Regions from separate parts of the Priestia sp. JNUCC 25 genome, predicted to be linked through region 2. Evidence: riboswitches for the same ligand, from Rfam matches in the RefSeq annotation. Region 2 holds a riboswitch; the other holds the start of a gene.
What was found. Region 2 has a riboswitch for ZMP and ZTP ahead of JNUCC25_RS04150 (APC family permease). Riboswitches for the same ligand answer to the same signal wherever they lie in the genome.

Region 1: linked by a shared signal. The riboswitch ahead of JNUCC25_RS12275 (phosphoglycerate dehydrogenase) and the one ahead of JNUCC25_RS04150 (APC family permease) in region 2 are both predicted to bind ZMP and ZTP.

The regions. Positions count from the first base shown of each region.
Region 1 is NZ_CM132211.1:2,419,704-2,422,875, forward strand. It holds gene htpG (molecular chaperone HtpG) at 1-1,383, opposite strand, end outside; ZMP/ZTP riboswitch at 1,594-1,672, shown strand; gene JNUCC25_RS12275 (phosphoglycerate dehydrogenase) at 1,841-3,040, shown strand; gene JNUCC25_RS12280 (hypothetical protein) at 3,164-3,172, shown strand, end outside.
Region 2 is NZ_CM132211.1:787,396-790,567, forward strand. It holds gene JNUCC25_RS04135 (sodium:solute symporter family protein) at 1-134, opposite strand, end outside; gene JNUCC25_RS04140 (DUF3311 domain-containing protein) at 134-337, opposite strand; gene JNUCC25_RS04145 (cupin domain-containing protein) at 716-1,216, opposite strand; ZMP/ZTP riboswitch at 1,702-1,780, shown strand; gene JNUCC25_RS04150 (APC family permease) at 1,837-3,172, shown strand, end outside.

The sequences.
Region 1 (3,172 bases), 1.6 Mb from region 2:
CAGAATTTCGTACCCTTTATCTGCAACCAATTCTGCTTGAGGAAGTTTTTCAATTCGGTCGTACGATTCGCCTGATGCATAATAGATATACTTTTGATCCTCAGGCATGCGCGATACATACTCATCTAGTGTTACGAGCTTTTTCTCTGTAGAAGAATAGAATAAAAGCAGGTCTTTTAATACGTCTTTGTTGCTGCCAAAGTCACTGTAAACGCCGTACTTCAGCTGGCGGCCAAATGATTTATAAAACTTCTCGAACTTTTCACGTTCGTTTTTAAGCAAGCTTTTTAATTCATTTTTGATTTTCTTGCCGATGTTTTTGGCAATCAGCTGAAGCTGGCGGTCTTGCTGCAAAATTTCACGTGAAATATTAAGAGATAAATCTTCAGAATCTACCATACCTTTTACAAAGCTAAAGTAATCTGGAAGAAGGTCTGCACATTTATTCATAATTAAGACGCCGTTTGAATACAGTTCAAGCCCTTTTTCAAATTCTTTTGAGTAGTAGTCAAACGGACTATTTTCTGGAATAAATAAAATGGCATTGTAGCGAATCGTTCCATCCACATTAATATGAAGGTGAGTGAGCGGTTTATCAAATCCGTAGCGCTTTTCTGAATAAAACTGCTCATAGTCTTCTGAAGTCAATTCATTTTTGTTTTTCTTCCAGATCGGTACCATACTGTTGATAACTTGCTCTTCTGTATAATCTTCTAGCTCGTTATCAGAACCTTCTTTAGGACGTTTTTCCGTTATGTCCATTTTAATCGGGTAGCGGATAAAGTCTGAATACTTTTTAATGATCTCTTTTAAACGATACTCTTCTAGATACTCATCATATGTTTCATCTTCTGTATTTTCTTTAATTTTTAAAATGATTTGAGTCCCAACCGTTTCTTTTTCGCAAGGTTCGATTGTATAACCATCGGCACCAGTAGATTCCCATTTATAGGCTTCACCGCTGCCTAACGCTTTACTAATCACCGTTACGACATCTGCCACCATAAACGCTGCGTAAAACCCAACGCCGAATTGGCCGATAATCGTGTGCCCGTCCTTTGTTTCATTTTCGTTTTTAAACGCAAGGGAACCGCTTCGCGCAATTGTGCCCAAGCTGCTTTCAAGCTCTTCTTGCGTCATGCCAATCCCAGTATCCGTAATGGTTAAGATACGGTTAGTTTTATCTGGTGTTACTTTTATGTAATAGCTTTCTTTGTTAAAACGCAAGGAGTCGTCTGTTAAAGCTTTGTAATAAATTTTATCGATTGCATCGCTTGAATTTGATAGAAGTTCTCTCAAAAATACTTCTTTTTGAGAATAGATGGAATTAATCATCATCTCTAATAATCGCTTTGATTCGGCTTTGAATTCTTTTTTTGACATAAGAAGTTCTCCTTTCCAAATAGGGCTTGTAAAACAATTAGCACTTCAGTGGATAGAGTGCTAATCACTCTTCTTATTTAACATGTATTAGGATATTTGTCAATATATTAGGAGATTCACTAAAGAGATTAAAAATTAGACTGAAAAAAGCAAACTTTTAAAAAAAGGTTGAACGTTCTGAAAGAGTTTGCTAGAATATACTTAATTTCAAAGACTATATGTGACTGGCGAAACGCGGATAACCGTGAGGAAGCATATAGTGACGTAGCCGTTCGCCTGGGCAGAGGTAAGGGATTAATACATATCTCTTACCTCTTTCTGTTTAGGGGGAGAGGATATAGAAGTTACCAGACATGTAGGCTGAAAAACCAGACTTTTAAAAAAATTAAAAACGAAGTTCCTTTATTCAAAGGTAAAAACATGTAAAACTACGATGATAATCAGAGGAGAGTACAAAATGAGCACATTAACATTGGAAAAAGTACAAACAATCAAAACATTAAACAACATTGCACAAAAAGGTCTAAATGTTTTTAATCAAGAAGGTTATCAAATTGACAATGACAGCGAAAACCCAGATGCGATTGTCGTGCGTAGCTTTAACATGCACAGCATGGCATTTGACCAAAATTTAAAAGCTATTGCACGAGCTGGAGCAGGGGTTAATAATATACCAGTGGACGCTTGCACGGAGCAAGGTATCGTTGTATTTAATACGCCAGGAGCTAATGCAAACGCAGTAAAAGAAATGGTTTTAACTACAATTATGGCTTCTTCTCGTAACTTATTTGCTGGAGTTGAATGGACAAAAGGATTAGACGGCCAAGGTGATCAAATTCCTAAGTTAGTTGAAGCAGGCAAAAAACAGTTTGTTGGAAAAGAAATCAAAGGTAAAACGTTAGGCGTTATTGGTTTAGGTGCAATTGGTGCTCTTGTAGCAAACGATGCGCTTGATTTAGATATGGACGTAATTGGTTTTGATCCATTCATTTCTGTTAATACAGCTTGGAATTTGTCTCGCAACGTACAGCGTGCAATGTCTCTAGAAGAACTATTTGCAGCATCTGACTATATTACGGTTCACGTTCCATTAACGGACGATACAAAAGGTGTTTTCAATAAAGAAACGTTTAGCATCATGAAACCAGATGTTCATATCTTGAACTTCTCACGCGGTGAGCTTGTAAACGAAGAAGATATGAAAGCTGCTCTTGAAAGTGGAAAAGTTGGCCGATACATTACAGATTTCCCAAATCAAAATGTCTTGAACATGAAAAATGTTGTGCCAATTCCTCATCTAGGGGCATCAACTCAAGAATCAGAAGAAAACTGTGCGGTAATGGCAGCACGTCAAGTGAAAAATTTCTTGGAAACAGGAAACGTTAAAAACTCAGTGAACTTCCCGAACGCATCTCTTCCTTACACTGGGAAAAAACGCGTAGCTGCTTTCCATCACAACGTGCCGAATATGGTAGGACAACTTACGCAAGTATTCTCAAACTACAATTTAAACATCGCAGATATGGTGAACAGAAGCCGCGGTGAATATGCGTATACAATGATCGATATTGACAATCAAGTAAGTGACGAGATTGTGCCTGAGCTAGAAGAAAAAATCGGTCAAATTGAAGGAATTATTACAAGTCGTATTATCTAATTTGGTTCCCGTCATATTTTAGTGTTACAGCCCTAACTTAGAAAAGTTAGGGCTGTTTTTACATGGTGTTTACCTCATATCATTTCCTTTATTCTCATAGCATATAGAAATACCTTTAAAGAGGTGAACGTT
Region 2 (3,172 bases):
AAACGTCTTCCACCTACAGCCCACTCTTCAACTGAGCTTCTAGATGATTTGTCACGTCCCGCTATAAAGCCAATTGCGATAACGACAAGAACAATTGCTGATGTGATTAAAAGTGCGGTTAAATTTCCTTGCATTATTCAATGTCCCCCCAAGATTTTTGTAAACGATAAATAATAAATGTACACACAGGCGTTAAGAAGACCCATAAAAATAACCATAAATGCAAAAGAGGTAATCCAAAAATAATTGGATGAATGTTATTTACAAAAGGTAAAAAAGCGAATTGAGCAATAAATGGAATGATGAATAAAATAAAAATTATGAATTTTCTGTTCAATTTTACTCCTCCTACTAAAAATTTATCTAACAATGTTCACTATGATAGCAAGTCTGACATGGTAAAGCAATAAGTTTTTTGAAAATTTAGTTATAATCTATGGAAATTTTTTTAGGAAAACAAAAAAGAGCTTATGGTGGGAGTATATTTGAAATGATTATGCAAGAAAAAAAGGGGGATAATCTAAGCGAAGTTGCTCTTGAAGCAAAAAAGAGAACGGAAAAGAAGAAATTTAGTTTTGACCGGGAAGTTTTTGTTATTTCGCTGAGATAAAGTATATTGCTATTGCATCATAAGAAAAGAATTTGTATGTTCAAATAGAGATTCATGGAAAGAATAAAACAAAGCAAATAAAAAAACTAGACAATAAGTGCTTGTCTAGTTCCACCACTCTGTCAATGGTCCTTTGTCGCCATAAACAGGATCTGTTGTAGGAATAGGTACTTGTGCAATTTCATCAAATACGTGAGGGCGATCAGTTTGTTTTCCTGTTCGTAAATTGTACTCCATGCCCTCTGGATAAGCTCCAACCACTTTAAAATCAGCAGTTGACTGCAGACGCATATGCCCTGTACCTGCAGGAAGTACGAGCACATCACCAGCATGCACCACGATATTTTCCCCCATATGTCCACCTAGTTTTAAACGTGCAGATCCCCTAATTACACCTAGTGCTTCATGAGAATTGCTGTGGTAATGGTGAAAATCATATATGCCGCCTACCCAGCTATTTTTCCAGTCGTGAGAATTAAAAATGCTCTCCACTTTCTCTTTCTTACTAATAAATACGTGTTCATACAACAAAACTGGAAGACGAGGGTGATTTGGAATGGTTCCGTCGTCATCAAAATAAAGAACTTTTACATTTGCATAATTCATAAGCATCCCTCTAACAATCTTTTTTTCGTAATTTTCCCTGTTTTTTGCTGGCGTAAACAGAGAAGTTTGCTCGAAGTACTTCATTTGTTGCGAAGTGCATGATATGTAGGTTTTAACGTTTTCCTAAAAGAAGTCTCCCACTTCAAGCGTAGCTATGTGGTGGGCAGTTCCCTTTAGTATCTTTTCTTCATATTGTATATAAGTAAAGGGTCTAGTGCAAGAATTCTATGGATATATAGCTGTTAATTCTTATTTTGTAAATAAATAATGTATATTAATATAATTTTTAGAAGGTGATCTGTTCGTGGAGTAAAAGAATCAAATAATAGAAAAAGTTAGGATTTTAGTTCTTTTTATAATTAAAAAGAGATTTTCAGAAGATTAATTCGGAATTTTACGAATAATTTATTATTTTTAGAAAAGTAATGTAAACATTTTTGTGTATTGAGTAATAGTAATGAATGTTATATACTGATAAAAAATATATTCCTATATGTGACTGGCGCAACATGGATGACCATGGGGGAGCATATAGCGTATAAGCCGCGCGCCTGGGCAAACACTTGAGAAAATTTCGCAAGTGTTTTTTTTATTTTCCTAGGGAAGAGGAGTAGATTTGGATGAGCAATATGCAAAGGAAGATGGGAACATTTGCTTTAACCATGACAGGCATAGGTTCGATTATCGGTTCAGGATGGCTATTTGGAGCATGGAAAGCAGCTCAAATTGCGGGACCCGCGGCTATTTTTTCATGGGTTATTGGAATGGTGGTTATTTTGACCATTGCTCTATCATATGCTGAACTGGGCGCGATGTTTCCACAAGCAGGGGGGATGGTCAAATATCCTCAGTATTCACACGGATCATTTATTGGTTTTTTGGCTGCTTGGGCTAACTGGATTTCAATCGCTTCAACGATAACAGTGGAGGCTATTGCATCTGTGCAATATATGAGTACTTGGCCGTGGAAATGGGCTCGCTGGACTCATGAATTAGTAGACAATGGCATTTTAACGTCCAAGGGCTTGGCAGTTGCGTCTTTGTTATTATTCGTTTACTTTTTTGTGAACTATTGGACGGTAAATCTCTTTGCTAAAGCAAACTCATTTATTACGATTGTTAAATTAATTATTCCTGGTTTAACGGCAGGGGCTTTATTTTTTGCTGGTTTTCATAGTGGAAACTTTTCAAGTGAGCATGGGGTAGCACCTTACGGATGGGCCAGTGTTTTAACGGCAGTGGCAACATCAGGTATTGTGTTTGCATTTAATGGGTTTCAAAGTCCTGTAAATATGGCAGGAGAAGCAAAATCACCTAATAAATCGATTCCGATAGCTGTAATTGGTTCAATCTTTATTGCAGGAATTGTATACATTATATTGCAAATTGTCTTTATCGGAGCAGTAAGTCCGTCATCAATTGCTGATGGATGGAATCATTTGAATTTCAACTCTCCTTTTGCTGATTTAGCGATTGCGCTTGGAATTAACTGGCTAACAATTGTGTTATACGCAGACGCATTTGTTTCTCCTTCCGGCACAGGTGCTACATATACGGCAACTACTTCTAGAATGTTATACGGGATGCAGCAAAATGGATACTTGCCAAAGATATTTGGTACTCTTCATCCACTTTACAATGTCCCGCGCCCAGCTATGTGGCTAAATTTAGCAGCGTGCTTCTTGTTTCTCTTTTTATTTAGAGGATGGGGTGTCTTAGCAGAAGTGATCTCAGTAGCGACGCTTATCTCTTATATTATGGGTCCTGTAGCGCTTATAACATTAAGAAAAACGGCTTCACACTTTTACCGTCCATTTTATTTAAAAGGGGCATCAGTTATTGCGCCATGCGGCTTCGTTTTTGCTTCCTTGACGCTTTACTGGGCAAGGTGGCCACTTACAGGTGAAGTGATCTTTATTATGGCAATTGGCCTGCCTGTTTATTTTTATTACCAAG